Regions from separate parts of the Dyella caseinilytica genome, predicted to be linked through region 2. Evidence: predicted binding sites of a transcription regulator. Region 2 holds the regulator's gene; each other region holds the start of a gene.
What was found. Region 2 encodes FliA, which starts transcription of late flagellar genes. Its sites were predicted from a motif close to TAAAGTTTNNCNNNCNNNGGCCGATAA; they were not measured.

Region 1 (10,713 bases), 1.1 Mb from region 2:
CAGCCTGCTTACGGTTGCGTGGTGGTACTCACGCGTGATGATCCGGCAGGCTGGAAGGGGCATGTCGGCTTTTATCTCTCGCACGATGCCCAATCCATTTATCTGTTTGGTGGCAACCAACTGGAAGAAGTACGCGAGCTTGCGTATCCGTTGGAGACGGTACTTGGCTATCGCTGGCCCGATGCGCAGGGCTGACAAGGCGCTTTGTATTCGCAAGAAACGGGGTGTGCACGTGCAGTGCATTCGTTACGGTCCGTCTTTCTGTAACGAAGAAGAAAGCAGAGCAAATCCATGAAACGGTTGGATGACATGTCGATTCGCCAGGACAGGCTTGGGGCTGTCGATTGGTCGCGCCTTGGCCGCGAACTGGATGCATCCGGTGCAGCGATGATTCCCGGCTTGCTAAGTGCCGATGAATGTCAGTCGCTGGTGGCGCTCTATACCGACGACAGTCACTTCAGGAGTCGAGTGGTGATGGCTCGTCATGGATTCGGCCGTGGTGAATACAAGTACTTCAGCTATCCGCTGCCCGGCCTGATTCAGGAGCTGCGCACGCGTTTTTATCCGCATCTCGCACCGATTGCCAATCGCTGGAGCGAAGCGATGGGCATCGAGACGCGCTACCCAGCCGACCATGCCGACTATTTGGATCGCTGTCATGCCGCCGGGCAACAGCGGCCAACACCCTTGCTACTGCAATATGCGGCGGGCGATTACAACTGCCTGCATCAGGATCTCTACGGCGAGCACGTTTTTCCGCTGCAGATGGCCATTCTGCTTTCGCGACCGGGAGTGGATTTTTCTGGCGGCGAGTTTGTGTTGACTGAGCAGCGCCCACGTATGCAAACACGGCCGGTAGTGGTGCCGTTGCAGCAGGGCGACGCGGTGATCTTTGCCGTGCATCACCGGCCGGTGCGTGGGGCGAAGGGTATCTACCGGGTGACGATGCGCCACGGTGTGAGCGAAGTTCGCGCGGGGCATCGGCATACCGCAGGTATCATCTTTCACGACGCAACGTAACGGTGGCGTTTGGTCCCGGGTGTAAAAACGCCGCGTTTGACGCGGCGTTTTGATGTTAGGGATGTGCGGCGGTGCGAGGACGATGATGCATCGGCGGCGGTGATGCCGGAGCCCGAAATGGGACAACACTTGGGTCAATCGGCAACTGTGCGTCGGCGAGCATGGCCAACAGCGTTTCGCCGTAGATCAATTCGAACGGCTTGCCGGCGACGAATTTCCACGCATCCTCGGTGTAATCGCCGCAGGCGACGATTTTCACGCCAGCGGCCTGGTGATATTTCATCAGGTTGTACATTTCGCGAACGTCCTTCACGTCGACGTTGCGATTACGCCAATGCCTGCATTGCACCAGCGTGGTCAGACCATGCTTGCGTACAACCAGATCCAGACCATTGTGGTCATCGTGGCCGAAGTGTTCGACGGTAGTTGCCTGCTCCAAGGCATAGCCCCGGTAGCGGAAGGCCTGGGCAACCTGGTTTTCGAATGCGCGCCAGTGCATGTTGCATAAGTCGGCCAGCTGGTCATGGACCATCAGGCGGCGCATACGCTGCCGATGTCCTACGCAACACAGCGCTGCGAGGAACCAGCAGGCGAGCAGAGCCAGCCAGAGAATCGTCATATGGACGGCGGTCTGCGCGCCGGAGCCATAGCGAATGCCCAGCCAAGCGCTCACACACAGCAGCGTGCCTGCAGGCCAATGCACCAAGATCAGTTGCTCGATGCGATGTGTTCCGTGCTTCGCCATCAACTCCCCCGAGCTGTGAACGTTGCTTCTGAAACGTAGGGTTGACGTTAGCGCGGACGATTCGGGAGTTCAGCGTGCATTGCGGCATTCGGACGCAGCGCTGTTCTGCCGCGGTTTGGCGCGGGATTGGCCGGAAAAGAGCGGGTCTTTTGTGCGTTGCGGCGAGATTCGCCGACATCCGCTTGGCATTTAGGCCACAAAGTGTGCGGCTAAACCCCGGGTTTTACACAAGACCTTAACTTCTGTGGATTTATTCCACGGAGGCGCTCTTGGACGCAGTTGGCTGCAAACAGCCCCCATGAGCCCTAAATCTCATGCGAAGACAGCCGCACGCAATTCGCCCTAAAGAAAACCGGTGCAGCGCCGATAAGACGCTAAAGCACGCCAGCTATTAAAGACCATTATTTCGATACTGCCATGTCCCGGTCCCCCGGACGGAACACGGCACGTCGGCTCGGTAGACCCGCAGGAAACGCTCCTGCGGTTGGCAGGGACTGCACGATGGTGTTGTGTGCGAGTGATGGCGCGGTGGCGTCGATCTGACCTGGAAATATGCCTGCATGAGCCATTTCAAACCCAATTCGCAGCCGACTAAGCACGAGGTGGATTGGGACGATCCCCATCTTCAGCGCCTGCTGAGCAAGACCGACGGTTGGAAGCTGGATAACCGCGGCGCGTTTACGGCGATCAATGTGCAGCTCCATGTGGGTTGGGGCGCGAGCACCGGCCGGCACGCGACGTTGGTGTGGGAAAGCGATCAGGTGATGGTGCTAGAAACGCGTTTTCTGATTCCGCAGGGCGAGCAGGTGCGTGTGGATCGCATTCAGGCCGGTGTCGCGCGCACGGTATGGGGTACGGTCGTCGAAGGCCGTGAAGGATTCCGGGAAGATGACCGGAGGGACGGCATCTATGTGCATTGGCTGCACGCGCGTTGAGCAACGGGTGTCATCACGATGACGCCTCGACTTGCGCCGGCCAAGGTGCTTCACCGGTAAGTAGATAGAAACCGACCTGCGCACGCTTCGCGTGGCGCTTGGCGCGAGCAGCCAGTGTCGCCAGCGTTTCGGGACGGCCAGGAAACGGCGGTGTGACGCGTACCGCACCGATCGCTACGGTCGTGAGCGGAAAGAACTGCGTGTTGCCGTGGCGGTCTTCACCGACGATGCCCTGGCGAGCGATGTCCTCGTCGGCAAACAAGCCTTGGGCACGTTGGTTGAATAGCGTCACCATCTGCCGACAGCGGGCTTCCCAGTCTTCACTCTGAAAGATCAGCAGAAAATCGTCGCCGCCGATGTGGCCGACGAAATCGCTGCGTGGATTGACTTGCGCGGTAAGGATGCCAGCCAGCAGGCGGATGATTTCGTCGCCGCGGAAATAACCGTACTGGTCATTGAAAGGTTTGAAGTGGTTGAGATCCACGTAGGCCACGGTGAAAGGAACTTCCGCGCGCAGCAATCGCGCCACGTGTTCGGTGACCGGGATGTTGCCCGGCAGGAACGTCAGCGGATTGGCGTAGCGTGCGGCTTCGATGCGAAGTTCAGTCACGCGCCGCACCAGCGATTCGCCGGTGCCAAGGCCCAGATAAAGTCCGTCTCGGGTGATGACAAAGCCATCGCTGAGATAGCGTTGGTCTTGCCCGCGCAGGATATCGGCCATGCTTTCCAGCGATTGGCGTACGTCGCAAAGCAGCGGTGCTTCGTGCATGAAAGTGGTGCAGCTTTTTCTGCCGTACAGCTCGCGCGTATAAGGCTGCGCCATGCGTTCGCTGAAGATGCGTCGGTTGATGATGCCGATCGGATGATCATCCTGCACTACCGCCAGTGCGTGCAGCTCGGGCATGCGAGCGAACAGGGTGATCACGTTGTGGTTGCTGTCTTGCGCGGTAAGTGCAGGTGCTTCGATCACCAGATGGCCAACGTGCATGGGGCGTTGCGTCACCGGCCCTTGCAGGCGGGGTGGTACGGCGATGACGGGATGGTTCAAGACGGCAATCACGGTCTCGTCGACATGGTCGCTGACGCGCGTTGCTGGACGCCCCAGCAGAAAGCCTTGCGCATAAGAGATGCCGAGTTCGCGCAGCATGCGCAGGTCGTCCGCTTCTTCCACGCCTTCGCCGACCAGATCCGCTCCCAGCGTTTCCGCGACCTGGCACAGCGCACGTACGATAGCCAGCCGTTCCGCGCTTTTGGCCAAGCCATGAATCAGATAGCGGTCGATTTTTACCACTTCCGGATGGATCTCATTCCACATCTCGAAGTTGGAGTGGCCGTTGCCGAAATCATCCAGTGCGAAACGCACGCCGTGCGCACGTAGATAGCCAAGCGCATGCGCCAATCGCGCGGGTTCATCCACGATATCGCGCTCGGTCAGTTCGATCGTGATGCGGCTCAGATCCATGCCTCCGGTGCCGAGCGCTGCAATCAGATCGTCGGGCTTGATCGACTTCTGCATAAAGGCCTGCGCGCTGAGATTGACCAACAGCCGGCCCGGCGCTTTTTGAGCCACGAATGCGCCACATACTGTGCATGCGGCGGCCAGTTCGAATTCGCCGAGCCGTCCTTCCAGGCGTGCCAGATTCAGCAACTCCGGCGTGGTAATCCCACCCAAATGTTTGTCGGGACGGGCGAGACCTTCGTGCGCGACGATCTCCATCGTGTCCAGCCTGACCAGCGGCTGAAATACCGCATGCAGGCTTTTCTGAGCCCGATCGAGCAGTGAAGCAAGTCGGGCACTGTCGCGCACGAAGACCATGGCGGGCGCTACGCGGCCTCGTCCAGTTCGGCAGACGGTTCCGGCTGCGCTTGATGTTGTCCTATCCGTCGGATCGAATCGCTTTCTTGGTGGTTGGCTGCGTTTGCCTCGTGATCCATTTCGGTGCCGATGCGGAAAAATTCCATTTGCTGAAGCAGTGCTTCAGCGCTGCGCCGCATCGCATGACTCATCATGGCGGTGCGTTCGACCAGCGCGGCGTTTTCCTGGGTCATGGCATCCATGCCGGCCACGGCCAGGTTGACCTGATCGATACCGACTTTTTGTTCGCGACCGGACAGTGCCATGCCCGCAACTTTTTCAGAGACTTCTGCTGCGCTCGCGACGATGCTGACCAGGGCTTTGCCCGAGTGTTGCGCGCAGGTGCGGCCATCGAGCAGGGCTTCGGCGCTTTCCTCGATGGACTGCTTGACTTCGCGTGCAGCCGCCGAGCAGCGTTGCGCGAGTTGGCGCACTTCGGCCGCGACCACCGCAAAGCCACGTCCATGCTCGCCAGCGCGTGCAGCTTCCACGGCAGCGTTGAGTGCAAGCAGATTGGTCTGAAACGCGACCTCGTTGATCAAGCCCACGAAATCGGCAATGCGTTGGCTGGAGCGGTCGATGGCGTCGATGGCGGTCACGGTTTGTGCGACCACTTGCTGGCCTTGTTCCGCGAGCTTGCGTGAATCGCTGGCGACCCGGCTTGCCTGGTCCGCCATCACGGCGGCCTCGGCGACGCTGGCTGCCATTTCTTCCATGGATGCAGAACTTTGTTCCAGGCTTGCTGCCTGCGACTGGGTGCGCTGGCTCAAGGCATGGGTGTTTTGTTCCAGCGTTAATGCACCGTCCTGGACCTGCGCCGCGCCACTGCGAACCTGGCGCACGACATCGGCGAGCTGGATATCCATCGTTACCAGTGCGCGCAGCAGGTCACCGATCTCGTCATCGCGGCCCACGGTCACAGGTTGACCCAGTTCACCGCGTGCAATGCGCTGCGCGACGCCGGAAGCCAAGCGCAGGCGCGCACCGAGCGCGCGGATCAGCATGCCGTCGCTCAGGCTCGCCAGTAACAAGGCGCCTGCAAATACCGCAAGCATGACAAACAGGCCGCGTTGGTTGGTGGCGTGCTGGGTGAGAGCTTGCGCTTTGCCGTCGGTCAGCGCGCCTTCGAATAGGTTGGTGAAGTCGCTCTGTAGAGGGACCAGGTCCGGCTGCACATCGGTCGCGAGCTTGAGCTGGGCGATATCGAACTGACCTGCTTGCAGCAGGGTCAGCGTATCGTCCATCGCCTGTTCGGCATCCTTGCGATGTTCGGCGGCGACGGACAGCAACTGCTTCTGCTGTACACCGAGGCCGCTCTGCAGCAGCGGCTTCCAATAGCGATCGATATCGACCCGGTTGCTCTTGATCGCCGTGGCGGCGTCGTCGGCAGCGGAGGGCAGGCGCATCAGCACCGCGTGCGCCAGTGCCTGGAAGTCGTTGTTGAAATCGCTCTGGATGCGGCCGACATCGGAGATCGGCGTGAGCGTGTCGCCAACCACCGACTGGATGCGCTGATCCGCGCGCATCAGTTCCATGCTGCACAAAGCGCCGGTGGCGATCAGGAGAAGAAGAATGCCGGCGAGACGAAGCAGCAAGATTCGGCGCAAGGTGACCCGAAATAGGCCGGAAAACGAACGAGACATGACGCACCTTGGGGAAGGGGATGCCTCTTGGTCGGCGGCTGTCGCGTCAACTTGAGTGGAAAGTTGAAGAAAAAATCTTATATTTCAATTGGTTGACGTTTTTGTGGCACTTGGTTGGCGAAGCCGTGCGAGAGGGTGCCGAGATGGCTCTGCGGCGCCGCTGACTATCCCGCTTTCACGAGTCGGCGGGCACCGCCTTCGTCATGGAAGCTTCGCGTGCTGCCTGCGCCTGCAACACCAGCGCCAGAATCACAGCAGCGACGGCGGCGACAGCGGCCAGTCCATAGATAGCGTTGTAGCCCATGCCGCTGGCGATCCAGCCGCCAAAGGGGCCGGTGAGCGCCATCGCGACATCCATGAATACCGAATACACGCCGAGTGCCGAACCGCGGCTATGCGCTGGCACGCGATGCACCGCTTCAACGCCCAGTGCAGGAAACACCAGCGAGAAGCCCAGGCCGGCGATCGCTGCACCCATGGTGGCCATGTGCGTGTTGGTGGCCAGGCACAAGGTGATCAACCCGATCGCTTCGATGGCCAGCGAGGCCATTGCGACACGATAGCCACCCAGCCAGTTGATGGTGCGGCCGAATATAAAGCGCACCCCGACGAACACCACGCCGAATACTGTGAGTGCGAACGCCGCATTGTCCCAGCCGTGCGACGCATAGAAGAGCGTGATGAACGTAGCAATGCAGCCAAAGCCGATCGAACCCAGCGCCAGCCCGATGCCATAGGGAACCACGCGTGCTGCCACGGTACGGAACGGCGAGCGTTCTTCTGCCTCGACCGTGGTGGCCCGCTTGAGCCGCGCCAGCGGCAGCGCAACCAACGGCAGCAGCAGGCTGACTGCGCCGATGGCGGCAAAGCCGTAGTGGTGATCGATCATCACACCCAGCGGTGCGCCGGCGGCGATCGCGCCATAGGTGGCCACACCGTTCCAGGAGATCACGCGAGCGGTGTGATGGTGACCCACCTGGCCCATGCCCCAGGTGATGGCGCCGGTGCCGACGCAGCTTTCCGCGCAGCCGAGTGCCAACCTGGCGAGAAAGATCAGGCCGAGGCTGAGCCACGGCCAGCTTGAAGCCAGCGCACCCAGCAACAGCAATGCACCGCTGGCGGCACAAAGCGTCAGGCCGGTCATCACGGTGCGTTTGGGTCCCTTGGCGTCAGCCATGCGTCCGACGTGAGGACGGCTGAGCAGAGTTGCGACGTACTGCACGCTGATCGCCAAGCCCGCCAGCATCGCACTCATCCCGAGATTGGTATGCACGAAACCAGGTAATACTGCCAGCGATAGCCCGATGGTCAGGTAGGCAATGAAGGTGAATGCGACGGTGCTGAGAATCGACAGCAGTACGCCGGACTGGCGACCGTGATCGGTCGCGGGGGAGCGGGAGGCATCGGCCATAGGGGTACGCAACTCGGTAGATCATTCCGGAGGGGGAACCCGGACGTGGCCTATTATACGCCTGTATGGTGCGCCGCGTCATTGCGGTTGCTCCTAAACGCGGACGATGACATCGAGCCCAGGACGAAGCTCAATCAGCTGGCTGGTGGCTTGCCGGTGTTAAAGGCCAATTGGGCGGCGAAAGCCCGCTGGTATGCGGGGCGCGCTTCGCCGCGGGCGACATAGGCAGCCAGCGTCGGAAACTCGCCCAGGATGCCCGATGGTTTCGCCCTGAGCAGCACCGACACCATCATCAGATCGCCCGCGCTGAATGCACCATCGAGCCAGGCGGCATCGCCCAGCCGAACAGAAAGTTGGCCCAGCCGATGGCGGATGCGATCCACGATCAGAGGCAGGCGCTCCTTACTCCAGGGCTTGTCGCCCTCCACAAACCTGACGGTTACGAGTTCAAGGATCGGGGGCTCTACCGAGTTGAGCGCGGCAAACATCCATGTGATCGCACGCGCCCGCGCATTGGCATCGTCCGGCAGCAGCCCCCCGTGGCGCTCGGCGATATGGAAGATGATCGCACCGGATTCGAACAGGGTGAGATCGCCTTCCTCATAGGTCGGAATCTGGCCGAAAGGTTGAAGGCCCAGATGCGCGGGCTCCTTCATCGCACTGAACGAAACAGGGCGAACCTCGTAGGGTTGGCCCGCTTCTTCAAGCGCCCAGCGAACGCGTGTATCGCGCGCCAGTCCCATGCCGCCATCGGGCGACCGTTCAAAGGCAGTGATCGTGATGGTCATCGTGAGGCTCCTCTAGGGAAAATCATTGGTCGCGATGCAGTTGCCTGACCATCGCACACATGCTCAAGCCTCTGCGGCTTCCTGCAGCACAGCCAAATCGATCTTCTTCATCTTCAGCATGGCTTGCATCGCCTTTTGCGCTTTCGCCGGATCGGGTTGGCTGAGGTAATCGATCAGCTGTGTCGGCACGATCTGCCACGAAAGGCCAAAGCGATCCTTCAGCCAGCCGCATCGCTGCGCGGCAGGATCGCCACCGCTGGAGAGCTGGTTCCAATAATGGTTGACCTCATCTTGTGAGTGGCAATTCACCACCAGTGATACCGCCGGTGTGAAGCTGAAAGATGGGCCACCATTGAGTGCAGTGAGCTTTTGCCCATCCAATTCAAAAGCGATGGTCATGATCAAGCCTTCCCGCTGGCCGCTTGCACGCGCTGCCTCCTTGCCATAGCGGGTGCTGCTGAGGATGCGCGAGTTCTCAAATACCGACACATAGAAATGCGCGGCTTCCTCGGCGTTGTCGTTGAACCAGAGGAACGGGGTAATGCGCTGGAATCGCGAATTCACGGCAGATCTCCTGTTGTCGGGGTAGCGGCTTTCGTATGGGCGACGAACAAGATCCTCGCCATTCGACACGTTTTCTGCGTGAGCCGCATGTCGTGAGGTGGCTATCGTTGTCATGGGTGTCTGTTTTCAGGTGCTGGCAAAACATGCCTTGCAGCGAACTGTCGTTTGCGCTTTGAACAGGCGCGGCAAGGCAAAGTAGCGTGGAATGCGTGCGCTGATTCTTAATAAAGTGCGCGCGACAGCTACATTTTACGTGTTGCGTTGCAGCGATAAAAACCTGCGTTTTTGAGCCTTTTTTCACGTGTTGATGTGTATACGCGGCGTGAATTGACGCGCTGCAGATATGGCAATTTCTTCTTTGCGAGGTGAATCACGTTCTGGCGTGGTCAGAGCGGCCAAACATGCTGGACAACGTTGTCATGAGAGGCAGATACTCGCTCCGCTTTTTGGCAAGTGCGTAGTGCATGACAAGCAGGAACGTGTATGGATGCGTGATGGCGACTGTCCCCACATGACTGGCCGGAACGCGGTCGTGAAATCGCCGATGTGGCTCACCTATTGCGGTTCAATCCAGCCTGGAGACAGTCCTATGCAAGTGAAGAAGTCGACGAAGTGGTCCACCCTGACTTTGAGTTCGCTGAGTACCGCGCTGGGCGCGGCGCTGTCCACCACCTTGCTTACTGTCGCGCCGGTGCAGACCGTGCATGCACAGACGACATGCGCTGCCGCCTGGAGTGCAACGGCAATCTATACAGCGGGCGACGTTGCCAGTGAAAGCGGCATCAATTACGTCGCCAACTGGTGGACACAGGGCAATGATCCAGCCACCAACAATGGTGGTTCGGGCAGTGGCGAACCGTGGACCTCGCAAGGTGCGTGCGGTAGTTCGCCGACTCCTACACCGACGCCAACTCCAACCCCAACCCCGACTCCTACACCCACGCCAACTCCTACACCGACCCCTACACCCACGCCGACACCAACACCGGCACCCAGCGGATTCGTGTTCAGTCCTTATAAGGACATGAGCATCAATATGAACTGGAATACCTACGCCATGTCGACGGAGGTGACCGGTACGCTGATTCCGGTCGTGGGCAGCGGCAGTCTGTATGCAACCCAAGTGCCGCAGCTGCCGGCGCTTACCATTGCGTTTGCTACGGGCGCGTGCGGTAGCGAAAGCTGGGCCGGTGTGACGCCGTCGGAATTCATTTCCGCGAATATCACGTCGGGTGCGGCCAACTCCCTGGCCAGCGCAGGGCTGGATTACATCATCTCCACCGGTGGTCAGGCCGGCGTGTTCACGTGTTCCTCGCCATCGGCATTCGAAAGCTTCATCGCCGAGTACTACACGCCACAGATGATTGGTGTGGATTTCGATATTGAAGGCGGACAGACTCAAGCAGAGATCCAGCAGCTCGTTGCCGACGCTGCGGCGGCTCAGTCGCAGTATCCGAACTTGCGCTTCTCCTTCACGATTGCGACGCTAGGGGCGTCGGATGGCAGCTACGGTGGAGTCAATTCGCTTGGCGCTGAAGTCGTGCAGGCCATTCAGGCGTCGAGTCCGGCGATCAACAACTACACCATCAACCTGATGGCGATGGATTATTCCACGACGTCATCGGCAAATTGCGTGGTGGTGAATGGCGCTTGTGAAATGGGCCAGTCGGCGATCCAGGCGGTGGTGAACTTGCAACACACCTATGGCATCCCGTTCAGCCACATCGAGTTGACGCCGATGATCGGTCAGAA
Region 2 (10,713 bases):
GCAGCGCAGACACAGAAGCGGCTTGGGCCGAGTGTTGAGGACATGGACATGGCCGAACGTTTCGGCATGGCGGTGGCGGGGCTATGAAAACGTCATTCGTCGGCAGCTTTCATGGTTTCACGACTTTTATCCCTCTCCCTGCACGTCCCACGGGGACGACCTTCGGGTCGCAGGAGAGGAGCGAAAGCGCACAGGCAGTAGCACATGAGTGAGGCATTGCACGTGAATCAAGCAGCAGGCCTGCAAAATCTGTTTTCCTCCGTCCCGGTGCAACGGGACGAGCTGCCGGCGTTCCATCAGGCTGCCAACCTGCAGCCGTTGGTCCGGCGGGAACGCATCACGCGCACCATCGCGGTGGCGGGCGGCAAGGGCGGTGTCGGTAAGACCACCGTTGCGGTGAACCTCGCCATGGTGATGGCGATGGCCGGCCGCGATGTGATGCTGCTGGATGCCGACATGGGCGTGGCCAATATCGACGTGCAGCTGGGTCTGAATCCGTCGCGTCATCTTGCGCATCTGCTGGAAGGCAAATGCTCGCTGCATGACCTGATCATTCCAGCCCAGCACGGCCTGAAGGTGGTTCCGGGTGGTTCGGGCGTGCGCCGGCTGGCAAAGATGGGCAACAGCGAACATGCCGCGGTCATCCGCGCCTTCGACGACCTGATCCAGCCGCCGGAATTCCTGATCGTGGATACCGCTGCGGGTGTCGCCGACAACGTGGCGATGTTTGCTGCCGCCGCGGATGACGTACTGATCGTGGTGTGCGACGAGCTGGCCTCGCTGACCGATGCCTACGCATTGATCAAGATCCTGGCGCACGACTTCGGCGTTCGACGTTTCCACATCGTCGCCAACATGGTTCGCCAGGCGAGCGACGCGAAAAAGCTGTACGAGAAGCTGGCCCGGGTATGCGGCCGTTTCCTGGACGTGGCGCTCGATTACATGGGCATGATTCCGCATGACGAATGGCTGCGCCAAGCCATCCGCCGCCAGGGTGCGGTGGTCGATCTGTGGCCATCCAGCCGCGCCGCGGCCGGATTCAAGCAATTGGCAGGTGCGGTCGATACATGGGGTGAACCCGCGTACCCCGACCTCGGACGTATTGCCTTTTTCAGCGGTCAAAACGTACCGGCTGCGGGGTGGTGAGATGAATGTGGCCTCCGAATATCTGCAACTGCAACGCGAAGACGCAGACCAGCTGGTGCGCAGGCATGCGCCGCTCGTGCGGCGTATTGCCTATCACCTGATGGGGCGGTTGCCACCGAGCGTTGACGTAGGAGATTTGGTACAGGCAGGCATGATCGGCTTGCTGGAGGCAGCGCGAAACTTTACGACCGACCGCGCCGCCAGCTTCGAAACGTATGCGGGCATCCGCATCCGTGGCGCGATGCTGGACGAACTGCGCCGCACCGACTGGACCCCCCGATCGGTGCATCGCAAGGTCCGCGAGGTCGCCGAAGTGGTGCGGCAGATCGAAAACGAAACCGGCGCCGACGCGGAAAGCGCCGAGGTGATGAAGCGACTCGGCATCAGCGCCGAGGAGTATCACCAGGTGCTGGCCGACGCGACCAGCGCGCGCCTGCTCAGCCTGACCGCGCCGGACGACGGCGACGGCGGCGAGGGCAGTGCGCTGGACGTCGCCGACAACGACAACCTCGGTCCGCAGGACAGCATCGAGCAGGGTGGTCTGCGTGAAGCCCTTGCCGAAGCGATCAGCACGCTGCCCAAGCGCGAACAACTGGTGATGTCCCTGTATTACGAGCAGGAATTGAACCTGAAGGAAATCGGCCTGGTGCTAGGCGTGACTGAATCACGCGTCTGCCAGATCCACGGCCAGGCATTGGTGAGGCTGCGCGCACGCATGGGTGAGTGGCGCGGTTAGCGACAACGGAGAAGCGCGATGCTGCAAGTCCCTCTCCCCGGAGGGGAGAGGAAGCAGAGCACTCCCCCACTGTTTCTGCGTTTCGGAGAAAAGCGTTTGGACAAGAACATGAAAATCCTGGTGGTAGACGATTTCTCCACCATGCGGCGCATCGTCCGCAACCTGCTCGTCGAACTGGGCTTCAGCAATCCGCTGATCCAGGAAGCCGATGACGGCAATGCCGCGCTGACGATGCTGAAGGCCACGTCCTTCGACATGGTCGTCACCGACTGGAACATGCCCAACATGACCGGCATCGAACTGCTGCAGGCCATTCGCGCTGAGCCGAAGTTGAAGAGCTTGCCGGTGCTGATGGTGACCGCCGAAAACAATCGCGAACAAATCATCGCCGCTGCCCAGGCCGGCGTGAATGGTTACATCGTCAAGCCTTTCACAGCAGTCACGCTGAAGGAAAAGCTGGACAAGATCTTTGAGCGCCTGGCTGCCAGTGGAGCTTCTGCATGACCGCGACCATGACCGCCGTAAACGAGGGCCTGCCGCCCGAAGTCCGCGACCTGCTCACCAGCGCCGATGGCGTCGCCTTCGAGCAGGCGCTCGATGCGATGGTGCGCCAGCGCGAACAGCACCTGTTCCGTGCGCTCGGTGTGCTTGCCCGCGACCTGCATGGCGCGGTATGTCGCCTCGGCAGCGATCTGGCCAACGAAGGTGTGCCTGAGAGCATGACCGACGCGCGCAACTATCTGGCCGAAGTGTTGGACATGAGTTCCAAGGCCGCACACCGCAGCCTGGATTTCGTCGACCGCATGCGTCCGGAAGCCGAAGCGCTCTCCGCCAACGCCGCGGCAGTGCTGGACTTCAATCGCAGCGAAACCGATCCCTCCGCCGTGCTCGCGCGTCAGGCGCAGGTATTCGCCGGCGCGTGTGCCGAAGGTCTCAACGACATGGTGCTGGTGCAGTCCTGGCAGGACTTGGCCGGCCAGCGCGTGAAGAAAGTGGTGAGCTTTATCGAAAGCGTTGAATCGTCGCTGTTGGAACTGGTGCGCCTCACGGGTGCGCTCGCCGGTCGCGAAGCGCCGGTGGAAGTGGCGAAGGTATCGAGTCAGGACGAAGTGGATCGCCTGTTGAGTGAATTCGGGTTCTGAAGATGCGAATCGCCGGACGCTCGTTTCCCCTCGCCGTCATTCCCGCGAAAGCGGGAATCCATCTTGCTCTTCGGCAAGAAGCGAGAATGGATTCCCGCTTTCGCGGGAATGACGGTGAGGCAAGTACGAGTATTGCCGGGAAGTGTTGCGGCTTGGTCAAGGGCAAACATTGATGGATGCAAACCTCGACAGCGAGCTGCGTGACGATTTCCTGGTCGAGGCCGGGGAGTTGGTGCAACGGCTGGGCGAACAGCTGATCGAGCTGGAAGCCTCGCCGCACGATCGCGAATTGCTCAATGCCGTGTTCCGCGTCTTTCACACCGTGAAGGGCGGCGCGGGCTTCCTCGGCATCGAGCCGATGGTGCAGCTGTGCCATAACGCTGAAGAACTGCTCAACGATGCCCGCAACGGCAAGCTGGTGCTGAACTCGGTGCACATGGATGCGCTGCTGGAAGCGCTGGATCTGCTCAACGCGATGATGGTGGCCTTGTCGCAAGGCGAGCCGATGGCGTCGCCGCCGCAGGCATTGTTGGAACGTCTCAAGCCAGCAGTCGAAGCGGCTCCTGCCACCGCACCGGCCAAGCCGGCGCGCTCGGCTGATCCGATCGAGGCTGAATTCGAAGCGCTGCTCGACACGCTGTACGGGCAGGGTGGCGTACCCGGGGCACCCAAGCACGAATCGAAAGACATCAGCGAGGACGAATTCGAAAACCTGCTCGATGCCCTCCACGGCAAAGGCAGTGCGCCCGGTGCTATCCAGCCTTCGCAGCCTGAAAAGAATGACATCAGCGACGACGAGTTTGAAGCCTTGCTGGATAACCTGCATGGCAAGGGCTCGGCGCCCGGTCAGGTTGTAGCAACGCCGTCTGCGCCGGCTCCCGCGCCGGCACCTGTTGAAGCCAGGCAGGCGCCTGCCGCCGCCAAGTCTGCGCAAGCCGAAAGCACGGTACGCGTCGACACCGCGCGGTTGGATACGCTGGTCAGCCGTGCCGGCGAACTGGTGCTGTTGCGTAACCGCCTGCTAAGCCTCGCCTCGCGTAGCGAGAATGAAACGCTGGCGACCATGGCGGGCGATCTCGATCGCGTCTCCGATGATTTGCAGACCGCGGTACTCAGCATGCGCATGCAGCCGGTGGGCCGTTTGTTCCAGCGCTTCCCGCGCATCGTGCGCGATCTGGCGCGTCAGCTCGGCAAAGACATCGAGCTGATCACCCAAGGCGAAGACACTGATCTGGACCGCAGCCTGGTCGAGGCGCTGGCCGACCCGTTGATCCATCTGCTGCGCAACGCTGTCGATCATGGCCTGGAAGATCCGGCCGGCCGCGAACTTGCCGGCAAGCCGCGCAAGGGCAAGGTCACGCTGTCTGCAAGTCAGCGCGGCGAACGCATTGTGATTTCGGTGGCCGACGACGGCCGCGGCATGGATCCGGAAGTACTGCGTCGCAAAGCGGTCGAAAAAGGCGTGATCGATGCGAATCAGGCCGCGCGTCTTTCCGAAGTGGAATGCTATGAACTGATTTTCCGTCCCGGCTTCAGCACCGCCGCGCAGATCTCGGACATTTCCGGCCGCGGCGTCGGCATGGATGTGGTGAAAACACGCGTCGCCGAACTCGGTGGCACGCTGCAGGTGCATTCGCGCCTGGGACACGGCAGCACGCTCGAACTCACCGTGCCATTGACGCTGGCTATCCTGCGTGTGCTGATGGTGCGCACGGGTGACCGACTGTTCGCCTTGCCGCTCGGCAACGTCAGCGAAGTGTTCGAACTCAACCCGCAACACGATCACATGCTGGATGGCCGCCGCGTTGCGGCGCATCGCGGGCGTGCGTTGGTGCTGGGCGATCTGAGTGACTGGGCGGGCGTCAGCGGCGCCGGCAGCCACCATGTGGTGGTGCTGCATGTGGGACACATTCACCTGGGTTGTCTGGTGCACGAAGTGATCGGCCGCGAAGACGTCATGGTCAAGCCGCTCGGTCCGCTGTTCGATGGCGTGCCAGGTGTGGCCGGTGCGACCGTCACCGGCGACGGGCGGTTGGCCTTGGTGTTGGATCTGGCGGCGCTGTCGCAGGAAGGCGGGCGTCTGCTGCCCGCATTGAAGGTGTCGGCGTGATGACAACACCTAACGACATCCACAACTCGTCGTCCCGGCGCAGGCCGGGATCCAGCGTCTTGGTTGCAACAAAGGCGCTAGGCCCCGGCCTGCGCCGGGGTGACGAGTTCAAAGTTATTCGCGAGATACAGAAATGGACGTCATAAGCATCGCCGGCACCATCCTTGCCTTCGTGGTGCTGATCGTTGGCGCCATCCTCAAGGGTACCGACGTCTCCGCGCTATGGAATCCTGCTGCGTTCGTGATCGTGTTCATCGGCACAATTTCGGCGTTGCTGCTGCACACGCAGGGCAAAGTGCTGAAACGCGCGGCAGGCATGCTGAAGATGGTCTACAAGCCGCCGGAGCTGCATCCTTCCGACTTGATCAGCCGCGTGATCGGCTGGAGCGAAATCTCGCGTCGTCAGGGTTTGCTCGGACTCGAACCGCATATCGATGCGGAAGACGATCCACTGGTGAAAAAGGGATTGCAGTTGCTGGTCGACGGCAGTGAGCCGGAAGCGATCCGCACAGTACTGGAACTTGAAGTGGAAACGCGCGAGCAGGCTGACCTGCACGCGGCCAAGGTCTATGAGCAGGGCGGCATTTATTCACCGACCATGGGCATCATCGGTGCGGTGCTGGGTTTGATGGCGGTGATGCGCGATCTCACCGATCCGGCCAAGCTCGGTCACGGCATCGCTGCCGCGTTCGTTGCGACGATCTACGGCATCAGCCTGGCCAACCTGCTATTGCTGCCGATTGGCGCGCGTTTGAAGTCGCTGATCAACAAGCAGACGCAGGTGCGTGAAATCTTGATCGAAGGGCTGATCTCGATTGCGCAAGGCGACAACCCGCGCCAGATCGAAAGCAAGCTGCAGGGCTATCTGGTATGAGACGCCGGCGGCACAAGCATGATGATCACGTCAACCACGAAGCGTGGGTGATCCCGTATGCGGATCTGCTCACGTTGCTGCTGGCGTTGTTCGTTGTGCTGTACGCGATGTCCAGCGTCAACACCACCAAATACCGCGCGCTGGCGCAGGCTATCTCGGCAGCCTTCAACGGTTCGCGCGCGGTGATCCAGCCGGTAACACCGAATGCGCCGCAGTCGAGCGTTCCGGTGCCATCCAACAAGCCGTCGCCGATTCCGCGCACCCCGCTCGCGCAGATCCTGCTGCCAGTGCTCACTCAGCACATCAGCGTGCCGACCACGGCGCCGGGCACGCCCGCTGATCAGAACAAAGCCAAGCTTAGCGACGAACAGCAGAATCTGGAGCGCATCCGCAACGAAGTCGAGCGTGCGTTGCAACCGCTGATCGACAAGAATCTGGTGGTCGTCCGCCGCACGCCGAATTGGCTGGAAATCGAGATCCGTACGGACATCCTGTTTCCCAGCGGCGTCGCCACCTTGTCGCCGTCTGCCAATCAGGTGTTGACCAATCTCGGCAAAATCCTCGCGCCTTTCACCAATCCACTGCGCGTGGAAGGCTATACCGACGACGTGCCGATCGATACCGCGGTGTATCCGTCCAATTGGGAGTTGTCCGCGGCGCGTGCCGCCAGCGTGGCGCGCTTGTTCACCGAACATGGTGTCGATCCGGAGCGGCTTGGCATTGTGGGCTGGGGTCAGTATCGCCCGGCCGCCGATAACGAAAACGAAGATGGGCGCAACAAGAATCGCCGTGTGTTGGTGGTGGTGTTGAGCGACAAGGCTGCGCCGCAACGCTTCTATACCAACAGCGATCAGATCAACCAGACGGCGGATACCGATGCTGGCGAGGCTGATAACCAGGCTTCTGCACCCGCGCCGAATACAGCGGCGCAGCCTTCCGAATTCGTCACACTGCCGCAACCGGTCCAGCTTCAGACGCCGGTGGTGTTGCCGGCATCACAGGTGATTACGCCGATCGCCACCATCGTCACCACGCCGGCAATCGCGCCGCCATCGCAGCCGTCGACACCGGATAGCAAGGGATAACGCCAGCGCATGAGTTCCGTTCCCAACATCGAGAAGATCGCCAAGGAGCCTTGGCTGTCCTTTCAATTGAATGGCCAGCACTACGCGGTGCTGCTCAGCCAGGTGAGCGAGGTCATCCGCGATGCCGTGCCGACCCCCGTGCCTGGCGCGGCCGAGGACTTGCTGGGTGTGTGTCATCTGCGCGGCAATATCGTGCCGGTGATGGACGGCCGCAAGCGCCTTGGATTCGGCGCTGCCGATGCGGGCGATTCGGCATCCGTACGTATTGTGGTGTTTGCACACGAAGCACATCGCGTCGGCTTGCGAGTGGATGCGGTAGGTGATCTGTTGCAGCCGAAGGTGGAGGCCATCGAGCCGCCACCGGCACGTTCCGGTCGCGTCGATGATCCCGTGCAAGCCGTCATGGGCTGGGAGGGCGGTTTCGTTGCCTTGCTCGATGTTGTGCGTTTGTGCCGATTGCAGCAGGGGCTGAAAGATGTGGCTTGAAATATCGGTGGCAGCGCTGGTGCTACTTCAGACCGTCACGATTTGCTTGCTGTGGCTACAGGGTCGTCGCGTGAAGCGCGGATTTGCCGACAAAAAAGGCGAAGCTGGCAACGTACCTTCGTTGATGATCGTCAATGCGCTCAACAAGATCGAGCATCGTCTGAGTGTGCTTGAAGAGCGTACGCAGAAGCCGCAAGTGCAAGCGCGTCTAACCGAGGCATCGGTTGCGCCGATGACAGCATCCCGGTCAGTCAGCCACCATCTGTCTGCAAGCAACTACGAATTGGCGCAGCATCTGGCGCGTGAAGGTTGCGATGCGGAGCAGCTGATCGAGCGTTGTGGCTTGTCGCGCAATGAGGCGGAGCTGGTATTACGGTTGTATGCGAAGCGGGCGTGAGCGCTGTTCGCCGCCGAAACCTCAAGCCCGCATTTTTCCTCAGCGTCATTCCGGCGAAGGCCGGAATCCATTGCGCATACGAAGCATGGATTCCGGCCTTCGCCGGAATGACGTTGAGCTAAGAAGAGCTTTCTCGCAAGGCCACGCATTCAAGCGTTAGGGCTTATGCGACGCCTCATAAATACCCGCCAGCACTGCTGCCGCCGCTGCGTACAATAACGGCGGCACATCCGCACTCATCCGCAACGACACTAGCAACGCGGCCACCTGTGCATCGTGATGCAACGGCAAGCCCAAGGCATGCGCATGCCGGAACAGATTCTCCACGTCAGTCGCCTTGGCGTTGGCAGGCGCCGATGCGCCGTCCGCGCCGCCTGGCAGACGGAGCACGACTTTGCGTTGCGGTGTAGGTAGCAGCGGCGCGCTCATACGGTGGCCTTCAGAAATACTGCGCTGACACTGCTGGCGGCTTGCGGAAGTCCGAACTGGCAGCTGAGCTGATCGAGAAACAGGCCGGTTGCGTTGATGCGCGCGCGCAGATCATCGAACTGATCTTCCAGTCGATCCACGGTTTCACGCCGCTGCGCCCACAGCTTTACCGACAGACGCAGGCCGCGCAGGTGCAACTCGCCGGCGACAGGTCCCAGCGACGGTAGATCCAGCGAAAAGCCCATGGTCCAATTCTGCTCGCCTTCCTGTTCCTGCTTGAGCAGCAGTTGCAATACATCAGCGCCGTCGCCGTCCTGCACGGGAATTTCCACCAGCCAGTGGCCCGGCGTCGCTTGCAGTTGCGCGACCTCCATGCGGGCCAGTGCAGCCTGCACATCGGTATACAGGCGCGGCAGGAAATCGGTGGCGTCGCTGGTATTACCCAGTTCGTAAGGAAGCGGCAGCCGGCCCTGCGGCAACACTCCGCGATAGAGCAGGGGTGGATCGACATCCGCGCCGCTGCTCTCGCCCGTTAAAGGTTGATCTTTCAGGATGGCGATCAGTCGCAGCAACGCACCCTTCATGTCGTCGTGCGCGGTGTTGGCGTCGCTGGCAGGCGCTTGGGCGAGCTGCGATTCCAGGAACAGCCCGCTGCGATTGATCGCCTGACGCAAACCTTCTGGCGACGAGAGTTCTTGCGGCGTGCTCATGCTGTGCTCTAGCAACGCCAGCGCGGAACGCAGATACGGCGGCAGTTGCTTTGCCATGACCCACTGCGACAAGGCGCCCACCGTAGCGAGCAGAGGGGCATAGCCGTTCTGCTGTGGCAAGCGCTCGCGCAATGCCTGATTGACGGTGCTATCCAGCTGAGAGTCGCCGACAAGGATCTCCAGTTGCGGCTGCGCGCCAAGGCTCAGCACGCGCACCTGGAACTGTGGCGGAAGCTTGGTGCCCGGCGCTTCGGCCTCGACCGTCAACGCGCCTATCTGCAGCACCATCAAACCCTGCTCGGTCACGCCAAGCGGACGCGCAGACAACACACTGCCGATGCGCCAGCCTTCGGAGCTGGCGCCTGCAGCAGCACCGATCCAGGTCAGTGCGGCAACGCTGGTTGGCTGGATGATCACGCTTGGCTCCTCGGCCAGCGACGCGCTGTGCCGCACGTTTTCGCGAACGTCTACCGGACTATCGACCCGGGGGAATAAAACTTTAGAGGGTTTTCCCCGCGATTTCTTGCCCCTGACCCTACGGCCGTCATTCCCGCGAAAGCGGGAATGACGGCTATGAGGAATAGGCCCAGGGCGGACAACCCATGTTCCGTGACGTATATGTCAAGAAACCCTCTAAAGCTGCCCTCCGCCTGGCCGATAAAACCTCCAACAGGTATCCGTGAGGGCCGTGTCATGGGCAATAAGAACAAGGGTGGCGCAGCGAAAGGCGAGGTCCGGGTAGGTATGCCGGCCGACTTCCGCATGGCCGAAGTCACCGAAATGCATCGGCAATTACGCGAGGCGCTGGATGGTTCTTCCATCGTGCTCGACGGTGGCGCGGTGGATCGCGTCGATACCGCGGCTCTGCAACTGCTGGTGGTATTCCAGCGCGAAGCCCAGAAGCGTGGCGGCCAGGTGACGTGGGCGGCAGTGAGTGCGCCGCTTTACGACGCGGCCAGCCAGCTGTCACTGGCACAGACATTGGCATTGCCGGCGAAGCAGCCGGCCTGAACTTGAGGTGGATGGAAAATGGCAAAGATTCTTGCAGTGGACGATTCGGCTTCGATGCGCGGCATGGTGGCGTTTACGCTGCGCAGCGCCGGTTATGACGTGGCCGAGGCAGATAACGGCCAGGCTGCGCTGGATACGGCGGCAACCTCGAAGTTCGACCTGGTGCTGGCCGACGTCAACATGCCGGTGATGGACGGTATCAGCATGGTGCGCGAGCTGCGCACACGCGCCGAATACAAGGGCGTGCCGATCCTGATGCTGACCACCGAATCCAATACGGACAAGAAGATGGAAGGCAAGGCGGCGGGTGCGACCGGCTGGCTGGTGAAGCCGTTTGACCCGGAGCAGTTGCTGGCGACCGTCAAGCGCGTGCTTGGCTGAGCCTCAGGCTGGTCCCCTCTCCCCTTTGGGGAGAGGAGAGGGCTAGGGTGAGGGGACAACCTCGCGAAAAACGGTATGAGTGCCGGCGCCTTGATCTTCATTCTTGAGGCAAGCGCGACCCCTCACCCCAACCCTCTCCCCGGAGGGGAGAGGGAGCAAAGCAGCATCCCGCCCATTTCAGGATTTTGTTTATGAGCAACATCAGC
Region 3 (10,713 bases), 2.3 Mb from region 2:
GACCCAGAGATCCAGTGTCGAGCGCTGTTGCGGTGGTGTGTAGTGCAGCGTGAGCGAATAGTTCGCTGCATTCGCATCAAGCTGCCAGCTCAGCTTATAAAGCGTGGAAGGGGCCTCATAACCCTCGCCGTTGTAATTGAGATAGTGCTCTGCTTGTGCCGGCTGCAGATGGAAGCTGCCATCCTTCGCAGCGGCCATGGCCTCAGGGCGAACACGCAGTGCGCCATCGAAGGGCAACACGATGACCGGCATGAATGTGTCGATGTTGCCACCATCCGAATCGGACTTGGGCCAGCCTGCGAGCTGATCCAGCGCAATGGAGACATCATCGCCATGACGCTGAATCGCGACCGATGATTCAGACGATCCCAGCCGGTACGCACGGCCAAATGCCGTATCCGCGGCACCGGGCAGATGAAGCTGGTGATCCGCCGGCATCTTTGCGATAAACAGATAGACCGCGTGCGGCCCCACCGTCGCATAACCAAAATCCAGCGCAGCAAAGGGTTGCTTGCGGGTGCCATAAATGGCTTCTCCGTTGTGCTTCAGCCACTCGCCGATGCCCTGCAGCACTTGCGCTTCGTAAGGCACCACCGAGCCATCGCCTTCCGGCCCGATGTTGAGAATGTAATTACCGCCCTGGCTGACCACCCTGACCAGTCGCGTGATGTTCTCGCGAATCTTGCCCGGCAAATCGGTGCGCACTTGCCATGAGCGATAGCCCCACGTTTCCGGGAACATGGATGCGGGCGCTTGCCACGGCATTTCCATGGCCACGTTGGGCTCGGCGTTATCGCCCATCACGGCAAAATTCCCTTCGTAGTTCCACACGCGCCCGGAGATCATGGTTTGCGGCTGCAGTCCATGCACCGTTTCGGCAAAATGCCGGCTTTGCGCAGGCGTGGGCTTGCCCATGTCGAACCAGATTTCGGAGATGGGTCCGTAATGGCTCATCAGCTCCTTAAGCTGAGCTACGTTGAAAGCCTCCTGCCCCGGCGTGATCGGATTGCTGTTGCCGTCGATATACGTATTGCCACCCGGATGATGCCAGTCGATGGTGGAGTAGTAGACGCCAAACTTCAGGCCACCGCGCGCGCAAGCATCGGCAAGCTGCTTGACGATGTCCTGGTGATAAGGCGTGTCATCCACCGTGTTGTAAGGCGTCTGCGCGGTGTGGAAAAGATTGAATCCATCGTGATGCTTGGCGGTAATCACGATGAACTTCATGCCCGCCGCCTTGGCCAAGGCCACGATCGCATCCGGATCAAAGTGCACCGGATCGAAATGCGATGCCAACGCTTCGTATTCCTTCATCGGAATCGGGCCGTTGGCCATAATCTGCTCGCTGTAACCGTTGTTCACGCGCTGCCCGTTCCACATCCCGCCAGCCAGCGAATACAGGCCGAAGTGGATGAACATACCGAACTTGCGGTCCTGCCAGGCTTTGATGGTTTCCGTGCTGGGGCCCGGTCCTGGCTGCGGCTGGGGTTCATCGAGCTGACGACTCGTCACCGCCATCGAGGTGACCGGCTGAGCCGGCGACGCGTCTGCCCAAAGATTTTGTGAACAACCCGCCATACCGATCAGCAGCCATAAGGCGGCCTGCTTGCCTGCAACACTCTTCCCCATGCGCCACGCTTCCTTCGTCATTCAAGATGATGGAACCCCGACTTTACCCGTTAAGACCGTAAACGGGGACAAAAGCGGATGCCATATCTCGCCAAGCGCGTTGCCGGTCGGCGCGCAACGCTCACGGCGAACGCCTGGATCTGCGCCCTTTCCGGCGGCGCCCGGCTATTTTCGGAGTTTTCTGATACAGACCGAGGCCCATCGCTTGGACACTACGTACATCCCTCGCCGGAATGGAATTCAGCGACGACTGCTTAGGGGGTCATTCCGATGTGGCAGACCACTCATTTCTTTAGTGACCATGGCGCCATCCAACTCGCTTCCGAACTGCGCGCCCTGCACCACCATGTATGGCATGCGCTGCTGACGAGACTTGCCAATCCGGCCATCGTCGAGCCCGTGCTGCTGGCCGCGGCAACCATCCTGTTTGTGCTGGCCTGTCTTGGCCTGATCCTGGTCGGTGGGGCGTATGCGCATTGACGTACCCGACGACGTACTGGAGAAATGGCAGAACATCGTTGACACCATGGCCAAGTTAATCGCCGCGCCGGCGAGCTTGATCATGCGTGTGGTCGACAACGATATCCAGGTGTTTGTTTCCAGTAAAACCGCTGGCAATCCTTATCGTGTTGGCGACCGCGAGCGCCTGCATCAGTCCGGGCTTTATTGCGAAACGGTCATCCGCAGCGATCACCACTTGCTTGTCCCCAATGCGCTGGAGGACGACGACTGGAAGAACAACCCGGATATCAAGCTCAACATGATTTCCTATCTGGGCTTTCCGATTCGCTGGCCAGATAGAACCCCTTTCGGCACGATCTGTGTGCTGGACAACAAGACAAACGCCTATTCCGATCTGCATGAAAACCTGCTGATGCAGTTCCGCGATGTCATCGAGCAACATCTGCAATTGATTCACATGAACGTGCAGCTCGGTATTGCCAAAGCGGAAATGGAGGTTCTGAATCACCAACTTCAGATATTAGCCTCCACGGACAGCTTGACCGGCACGCTCAATCGCCGCCGCTTCGATGAAATCTTCGAAACGGAATGGCGACGTGCCGCTCGCGAAAAGACCGCGCTGAGCCTGCTGCTGATCGACGTCGATCACTTCAAGCACATCAACGACGACTTCGGCCACCTGCGCGGTGACGATGCTCTGAAAATGGTAGCCCTGGTGCTGCGAACGATGGCCGCCAGGGCTGGTGATGTGGTGGCGCGTTATGGCGGCGAGGAATTCGCCGTGCTGTTGCCAAATACGTCATCGGAACACGCGCAGCAACTCGCCGAATCCATACGCCGCGCCATTGCCAGAACCGTGCTGTTCAAAGTGGAAGGCGGCGATATCACCAGCACCGTCTGTATTGGCATTGCCAGCCAGGTACCCAGCCATGCCGGCGACCCGCACAGCATGCTGCAGGCCGCAGATACAGCGCTGTACCGGGCCAAGCTGAGTGGACGCAACCGGGTTGAGATCTGAAACCGCCTGTTACGGACCGCGTTAAAAAGATGCCGCAGCGCGTGACTTTGTGACCATGGGCGCCTCCGGCCGCCGATCGCTAACCGACACATTCAGCACAGCGAAGAAGGTCCCGATGCACACCAGAGCAAAGCCGGAAGGCATCCTGGACAACACCAACGCCGCCTTGGCCGCCCCATACCAGGAATGCGGGTTATTCAGGTAAGCGGACGCGTCCGGGAAGAAATCCCGCAACCAGAACATCACGGTGGGCTGATCTGTCCAATAGCCGTCGTGCAGCCAGCGCAGTATCTGGAACCCCAGCCACAGCACAGCACCCATATTCAGCGTCACCGCCGCCAGCCACAGACAAAGCGCCATCACGCTTCGGGTTATCTGATCAATACGTGCGAACGTCATACCATTTCCCGGATTCACATCCCCGGGAAATGGCATGCATATTCTGTGCCCATCAGCCGGTGTACCAGCGCAGAACCTGTGCAATCAGTTCTCATCACCGTTACACCGCCTGATTGCCTCCCTGCGTGCGCTGTCATATTCAGACTGGGTCATCGCGCCCGAGTTGAGCGCCGTTTGCAGGTCAGTCAGCTGTTTGCCGCAGGTACCGCTGTTCTGGGCGATGGCTCTTGATCCGCCGCAAGCGGCAAGAGACAGACAAAGACTTACTAGTGTCGTAGCCAGCAATAACTTGGTCATGTCGTAACTCCGGTTGGCGAGTGAATGGCATGCCGTGCGCATGACATAGCAAGGATCCTGCAACTCGATGGTAGGGATCGCAGACGAATCAGCGCTGACTGAAGCCCTGTCAGCGCGATTTACTGAGCCTCAGCGACATGTCCGGTACAGATAACGTACAGCGACATTTCAGTTTCGCGATGGCTTTGTATACGAACGGGCACGTCCGCTTTTGCGCCACCCTAAAGTTTCGCCGTCCGCTGCCGATCTTCCTGCTGAGAGGTAGGGATGCCCTGCGCAGTTCTACGCAGGCGTCACAACACTCAGTTGTGCGAGGCGGCAAACGACCGCCACCAAAGATCATGCTGGCGGGAGGGGCTGGCATCCATGCGACCGATTCAGTCGGGCGAGTTGCAAGTGGGCCAGGCTCTGCCTTTTGACGCTTATGACGAGCGTGGCAAACTGCTGCTCCGTGCCGGCCATGTGCTGACCAGCGAGGCATCGGTGGAACGCCTGGTGCGCGTCGCCTATTTCGATGACACGACCTCTTCGGCAAAACGGTCGGGCATGTTTGACGACAGCGCGTTGGCCAATCGCCCGCTGAACCAGATTCTTTCGGCGCGAAGCCGATTGCATATTCTGCTTACAGATGCCGAATCCACGGACTTTCCCAGCGAAATAAAGCGCATAACGGAGCTGCTTCGCCGCGCGTGCCAGACCAATGCCGATCTCTCGCTCGCCTCCATCCTCCTGAATCGGGAAGGGCATTACGCCACGCGGCATATGGTGAACGTGGCAATCACTTGCGAGCTGGTCGGCGCTGCGCTGGAACTGCCGCTTAAGGAACACATGTCGATCATGGCTGCAGCCTTGACCATGAACGTAGGAATGCTGGATTTGCAGCAGTCATTGCTGACCGTGGATGGCCCGCTAAACGACGATCAACATCATGAAGTGCGCCAACATTGCGCGCACAGCGTAGCCTTGCTGCGTGAGTATGGCGTTACCGATGAACTATGGTTGCAGGTGGTGCTGGATCACCATGAACGCTCGGACGGCAGCGGTTACCCTGAAGGCAAGCGCGGCGACGCCATCGGCCTGCCCGCACGCCTGCTCGCCTCGGCAGATGTGTATTGCGCTCGCGTCACGGGTCGCAACTACCGGCCACCGCTCCAGGCTCACATCGCCCTACGCCGGCTTTATCTGAACGAAGGCGCGCGGCTCGACGACAAAGTTGCCACCAGCTTTATCAAGACGCTGGGTATTTATCCGCCTGGCACCGGCGTACGGCTGCGCAATGGCAGCATCGCCGTCGTGACGCACCGTGGTAACGACAGCCTGACGCCGCAAGTGTCTTCCATCACCACCCATGACGGCCTGCGTGTCACCACACCCATACGCCGGCGCGGCGATGTGGGTGCGCACGCCATCAGCGAGGCGGTCAATCTGGACGAGCTGGATCTGAGCGTCAGCATGGAAGCCCTATGGGGCGCCGATGCGGTGACTTGATACTCAAGTCATGCGCCAGCCGGCCGATACAACCAAGGCAAGCCATCAACCGGCGCGGCCATTCATGCCGAGCCGTCCATGGGGAATCCAGCCATGACCGAATCCGTCATCGAAGAACTGATGTTGCATAACCGCACCTGCCCTCAGTGCAGCGTGGGCGAACCATGCTTGGTCGCCGAACACATTCATGACTGCTGGCCGCAGCGACTGGCTTCGGTTGCCGCAGCCAGCCTGGTCGAGATAACCACCGATCTGATTGACCACAAAGCCGCTGCAGCCTAGTGAAGCTCCCCAAATAAGGGCTGACTGCAAAAGCTTTGACGTCTCAAACCGTCATGTTGGCGGCGCAGATGTCTATTGCGCGGAAGCCCAACCGAGTCCAAAACTCTTTTGCAGCGATACAAAATCATTGAGCAGCTCCGCCCTGCCCTGGACCAGATTCTGCTGGGCGCTGAATTGCACCCGTTGCGTATCCAGCAGATCGATCAACGATGAGGCACCCGCCTCGTAGCGCTGGCGCATCAAGGTAGCGGAACGGTCCGCCGATGCTTCAATCAGCTGCAGACGCGCCACGCTCTCACGCTGATGGCCATAACGCGAGAGCGCGTTATTGGCGTCCTGCAAGGCGGCAAGCACGGTTTGCGTGTAATGGGCGGCCGCTTCATCACGGCTCGCCTCTGCCTGGCGAATGCTGCCGCGCGTACGGCCGAAGTCCATCAAATCCCACTGCAAATAAGGCACACCCAGCCAGGTAAGCGCGCTCTTGCGCGTCAAATGTCCCGGATCGGAGGCATTGGAACCGATAAAGCCAAGCATCGTCACCTTGGGAAACAGATCCGCCTCGTGTTGACCGATTTGCGCATTGCTTGCAGCAAGGCGGCGCTCGGCGGCACGGATATCCGGACGACGCTTCAACACCGTCGCCGGATCATCAACCGGCACCGATGCCGGCAGCAAAGGCAGTGAAGCCTGTGAGGAAAGTTCGCTATCCAATGCGCCGGGCGCCTGACCGGTCAGCACGGCAAGCTGGTCGAGTGATTCGGTGATCTGCTCGTCCAACGGGATCAGGGTGGCCTTGGTGTTTTCCACTTGCGTGGTCTGCCGTTCGACATCTGAGTCGGTGACCACACCACGCTCACGCTGCTGCCGGATCAGATCCAGCGTTTTCTGCTCGAGCTGCGCGGACTGATTGGCCAGTACGAGGCGCTGCTGCTGGCTGCGCAAATCGATATAGGCCTGGGCCACTTCCGCGGCCAGCGACACCTGCGTGTCAGCCAGATCGGCGTTGACCGCCTCGGCTTGTGCCGAAGCGGCTTCGATGGCGCGGCGCGTTCCGCCGAACAGATCGATTTCCCAGGACGCGTCGAATCCAGCGCTATACAGCTGCAGCGGTCCCTGTCCGTGCGAGGTGCTGGCAGTCTGTCCACTGTTCTGCGTATTGCCGGAATTTTGCTCCAGTGATTGCAAACCGGAGAGATCCGGCTCGCGCATACGCATCGCTGCAGCGTCCGCCGATACCTTCGGCATATCCGCCGCGCGTTGCTGCTGCAACTGGGCGCGTGATTCGCGCAGGCGTGCCTGAGCCGCGTGCAGATCCGAATTGTTCTGCAACGCCGCGTCGATCAATGCGTTCAATTGCGGATCACCCAGCGATTCCCACCAGCGACTTGGCGCATGCCCGGCCGAGGTCACACCAGCGGACGGCGCGCGCACGAACGCTCCCGCCTGCGCCGCGCCGTGGGCGACATCCGGGGCACCACGATAATCAGGCCCCACCGTGCATCCGGAAAGCCCCGCCACTGCGGTCAGCAGCGCTGCACAAGAGATGCGTGCGTAGCGCAAGGAAGAAATGGACATAACAAACACCTTTAATGGCCTTCGCTAACCGGCGCGTGATAGCGCGGCGTCTTGAGCAACAACGCAAGCGGAATGCAGCACAGCAAAGCGATTCCCAGCAGATAAAAGACTTCCGAAAAGGTCATCACCATGGCCTGCTGCTCGATCTGGCCGGCAAGCTGACCCAGCGCACGCATCTGTGAATACGCCATGTCGCCGGTGCGCGCGAACCAGCTCCCCGCATTGGCGGCAATACGTTCCTGCCCCAGCACCGAATTGGCGGTCAGCGATTCGCGTATGGCTGCGACATGGAATGTATTGCGCCGATCGATGACCGTGCCGATGATCGCCAGACCAATCGAACCACCAAGATTGCGCGCCATGTTGTAGATACCGGCTGCATCACCCGACTCTTCGCGTGAAACGGCCGCCATCGACGCCTGGTTCAGCGGCATCATCGCCAACATCTGCCCGGCACCGCGAACCAGCTGCGACCAGAAGAAATCGTGGCCCACGCTTTGCGCCGTCAGATGAATGTCCAGCATGCAGCTGAACACGAAACACAGCAGACCGGTGATGACCAGAATGCGGAAATCCACCCGGCCGAGCAGGCGCGGCAGGATCGGCATCATCATGAAGGCAGGCACACCCGATACCAGCATCACCCAGCCGGATTGCTCCGCGTTGTAACCCGCGATCAAGCCGAGAAACTGCGGAATCAGATAGATCACGCCATACAGCGCCGCGCCGACCACCAATACGATGAAAATGACGCTCGCATAGCGCGGGTTGCTGAGCAGACTCAGTCGCATCACCGGCCGCTTGGCGGTGAACTGCGAGATCGCGATCAACACCATGCCGATCGCTGACAACACGCTGAGCCAGACAATCATGTCCGATTCGAACCAGCGCTCGCGCTGACCGTTTTCCAGTACAACCGTCAACGAACTCAGTCCCGCCGACAGCCCGATGATGCCCAGCCAGTCGGCTTGTCTGAGCGCCTCCAGATGCAGCGGCGCCGATGGCAAACCGGCCAGCAGCAACGTGATCAAGCCAATGCAAACCGGAAGATTGATAAAGAAGCACCAGCTCCAGCTGATGTTTTCCGTCAACCAGCCGCCGAGCACCGGACCGAGCAACGGGCCAAGCAACACAATCAGTCCGAACGCCGTCATGCCGATGGGCAACTGCGACATCGGCAAGCGCGTACGGATGATGGTCTGCGCGGTCGGAATCATTGCGCCGCCGGTAAGACCCTGTCCGATGCGCCCGATGATCATCATCGTCAGCGTGTGCGACATGCCGCACATCATCGAAAACAGGATGAACAGCACCGCGCAGCCGAGCAGGAAGTTGCGCAGCCCGAAGACGCGCGACAGCCAGGCCGCAAGCGGGATGATCACGATTTCCGACATCAGGTAGCCGGTCGAGATCCACGTACCCTCGGTGCCAGTGGCACCGATTTCGCCCTGGATTTGCGGCAAGGCCGAATTGGTGATCGAGATATCCAGCGTCGCCATCAGCGCGCCGAGCGAACCTGCCGCCACGGCAATCCAGTCACCGACACTGGCGCGCTCCGGATGTTGGGCCGGATTGGCGACGGTCTCAGCCATGCTGGCCTACCACCGAAGCCTGTTGTTGCACACTGCTGCCTTCCGAACGGGTATCCACGTCCACCGTGACCGACAGGCCCGGCACCAGCCGCTTGCGCGTCTGCTCATCGGTGTCGATCCGAATGCGCACCGGCACGCGCTGCACAATCTTGGTGAAGTTGCCGGTCGCGTTTTCCGGCGGCAACAGCGCGAACTCCGAACCGGTACCCGGTGCAAAGCTGTCGACCACCCCATGCAGATCCGCACCGGGCAGAGCATCCACATGCACCTTGGCCGACTGGCCCGCGCGCATGCGGCCGATCTGGGTTTCCTTGAAGTTGGCGGTGAGATAAATGCTCTGCACCGGCACCACCGTCATCAGGCGTGTACCCGGCTGGGCATATTGCCCCACGCGAACCGTACGATCGCCGACGCGGCCATCCAGTGAGCTGCGTACCAAGGTGTCTTGCAGATCCAGCTGTGATTGCTTGGCAGAAGCCTGCGCAGCTTCCAGCTGTGCTTGCGCCTGCGCGATCTGCGCATTGAGATCGGCAATGCGGGCTTCTGCCTGATCCAGCGCAGCCTTGTCGGCGGTCAGCGTGGCCTGCGCCTGATCCCGGTTGCTGATCAACACCGACAATTGATCGCCGCTCTCCGCGCCGGTTTTCGCCAGCGGGCTATAGCGGCGTACTTCGTCTTCCGCGTGCTTTGCACTGACTTGCGCGACCTGCAGCTGCGCCCTGGCCTGCTCGATGGCCGCCTGCTGTTGCTGGATGCCCGCCTGGGCACGCTCGATGTCCGCCCTGCGCGCATCGACCGTCGCCTTGGACTGATCCAGCGCCGCCTGATACTGGCGGCTGTCCAGCCGTACCAACGGGTCACCCGCCTTCACCGGCACGTTATCGCCCACGTAAACATCCGTGACATAGCCGCTGACCTTGGGCGCCACGGTGACGCTGTCGGCTTGCAGGTACGCATCGTCGGTGCTCTGAATGAAGCGGCCGACGATCCACCAATAGGCCAGTGCGACCACGGCCACTACCGCCAGCGCAAGGCCGACCGGCAACAGAAAACGCGGCACATTACGCCGCGCCGGTGCGGCGGCAGAAGTATTCGGCGCATCACCCGATGCGCTTGTATTGGAAGCAGGCATGCCCATCGACCCCGAAATTATTCCATCTGGTAAATTTATTCCGATCGGTATATTTTTGTCAAATGCTATCTTGGTGGCAGAGATGGAGAACCCTATGACTCAAGCCAAGCGCCTTCGCCGCCCATCCGCCGGCGGATATGCCCGGGGCGACGAAACCCGCCAGCGCATCATCGATGCGGCCATTCAGCTGTTTGGGGAACACGGCTTCGAACGCGCTTCGACGCGCGATATCGCCTCTGCCGCCGGCGTGAATGCGCCAGCGCTGCAGTACTACTTCGAAAGCAAGGAAGGCCTGTACAAAGCCTGCGCCGAGTACATCACCGATGACCTGAAGGCTCGCTACGCACCGGTCATGAAGCAAATCCGCGACGCGCTGAAGAACAACGCTGACGTCAACATACTGATCGATGCCTACTTGCGTATCCAGGCCTTGACCCTCGATAGCGTGCTGGTACAACCGCATCTTTCCAAAGGGCGCCTGGTCGGGCGGGAACTGGCGGGCGAATCCCCCAACGTTGCCTCGGAAATGCTGCAGAAGAAAATGAAGCGGCCGATCAACAAGCTGATGCTTTCGCTGCTCGCAAACATCATGCACACCCGTCCCGGTGACACCATCACTCGCATCCGACTGCTTACCCTGAAGGGTCTGGTGCTGGCTTTCTACTATCCACCCGGCGCCTGCCTGGATCTGCTTGAATGGAAGGAAATCGACGCCGCCAAGGCCGTCATGATCAAAGCTGCCGTGCATGAGCAGACGCGCACGCTGCTGATGAGCTGGCACGATGCAGGGAAGCACAAAGCATCGTAGGGATGCCATCAGTCATACCAACAAGCGGCTT

Region 1: a site for FliA is predicted at 6,227-6,253, ahead of ISN74_RS13600 (methyl-accepting chemotaxis protein). Genes of this name have one in related genera too.
Region 3: a site for FliA is predicted at 4,028-4,054, ahead of ISN74_RS08515 (HD-GYP domain-containing protein). Genes of this name have one in related genera too.

Annotation. Positions count from the first base shown of each region.
Region 1 covers NZ_CP064030.1:3,124,466-3,135,178, reverse strand. The annotation lists gene ISN74_RS13625 (TIGR02594 family protein) at 1-195, shown strand, start outside; gene ISN74_RS13620 (2OG-Fe(II) oxygenase) at 292-1,020, shown strand; gene ISN74_RS13615 (restriction endonuclease) at 1,076-1,765, opposite strand; gene ISN74_RS13610 (hypothetical protein) at 2,326-2,700, shown strand; gene ISN74_RS13605 (GGDEF domain-containing protein) at 2,714-4,516, opposite strand; gene ISN74_RS13600 (methyl-accepting chemotaxis protein) at 4,525-6,198, opposite strand; gene ISN74_RS13595 (MFS transporter) at 6,374-7,609, opposite strand; gene ISN74_RS13590 (glutathione S-transferase family protein) at 7,744-8,397, opposite strand; gene ISN74_RS13585 (VOC family protein) at 8,461-8,961, opposite strand; gene ISN74_RS13580 (carbohydrate-binding protein) at 9,551-10,713, shown strand, end outside.
Region 2 covers NZ_CP064030.1:4,204,881-4,215,593, reverse strand. The annotation lists gene flhF (flagellar biosynthesis GTPase FlhF) at 1-87, shown strand, start outside; gene ISN74_RS18540 (MinD/ParA family ATP-binding protein) at 205-1,146, shown strand; gene ISN74_RS18535 (RNA polymerase sigma factor FliA) at 1,148-1,882, shown strand; gene cheY (chemotaxis response regulator CheY) at 1,979-2,386, shown strand; gene ISN74_RS18525 (protein phosphatase CheZ) at 2,383-3,024, shown strand; gene ISN74_RS18520 (chemotaxis protein CheA) at 3,197-5,134, shown strand; gene ISN74_RS18515 (flagellar motor protein) at 5,268-6,008, shown strand; gene motD (flagellar motor protein MotD) at 6,005-7,093, shown strand; gene ISN74_RS18505 (chemotaxis protein CheW) at 7,103-7,579, shown strand; gene ISN74_RS18500 (DUF2802 domain-containing protein) at 7,569-7,976, shown strand; gene ISN74_RS18495 (flagellar biosynthesis protein) at 8,133-8,405, opposite strand; gene fliK (flagellar hook-length control protein FliK) at 8,402-9,532, opposite strand; gene ISN74_RS18485 (STAS domain-containing protein) at 9,809-10,126, shown strand; gene ISN74_RS18480 (response regulator) at 10,145-10,507, shown strand; gene ISN74_RS18475 (chemotaxis protein CheA) at 10,699-10,713, shown strand, end outside.
Region 3 covers NZ_CP064030.1:1,924,756-1,935,468, reverse strand. The annotation lists gene ISN74_RS08540 (alpha-L-fucosidase) at 1-1,629, opposite strand, end outside; gene ISN74_RS08535 (hypothetical protein) at 1,900-2,109, shown strand; gene ISN74_RS08530 (sensor domain-containing diguanylate cyclase) at 2,099-3,109, shown strand; gene ISN74_RS08525 (hypothetical protein) at 3,131-3,508, opposite strand; gene ISN74_RS08520 (hypothetical protein) at 3,593-3,805, opposite strand; gene ISN74_RS08515 (HD-GYP domain-containing protein) at 4,172-5,293, shown strand; gene ISN74_RS08510 (hypothetical protein) at 5,387-5,575, shown strand; gene ISN74_RS08505 (efflux transporter outer membrane subunit) at 5,648-7,150, opposite strand; gene ISN74_RS08500 (MDR family MFS transporter) at 7,162-8,742, opposite strand; gene ISN74_RS08495 (HlyD family secretion protein) at 8,735-9,874, opposite strand; gene ISN74_RS08490 (CerR family C-terminal domain-containing protein) at 9,969-10,682, shown strand.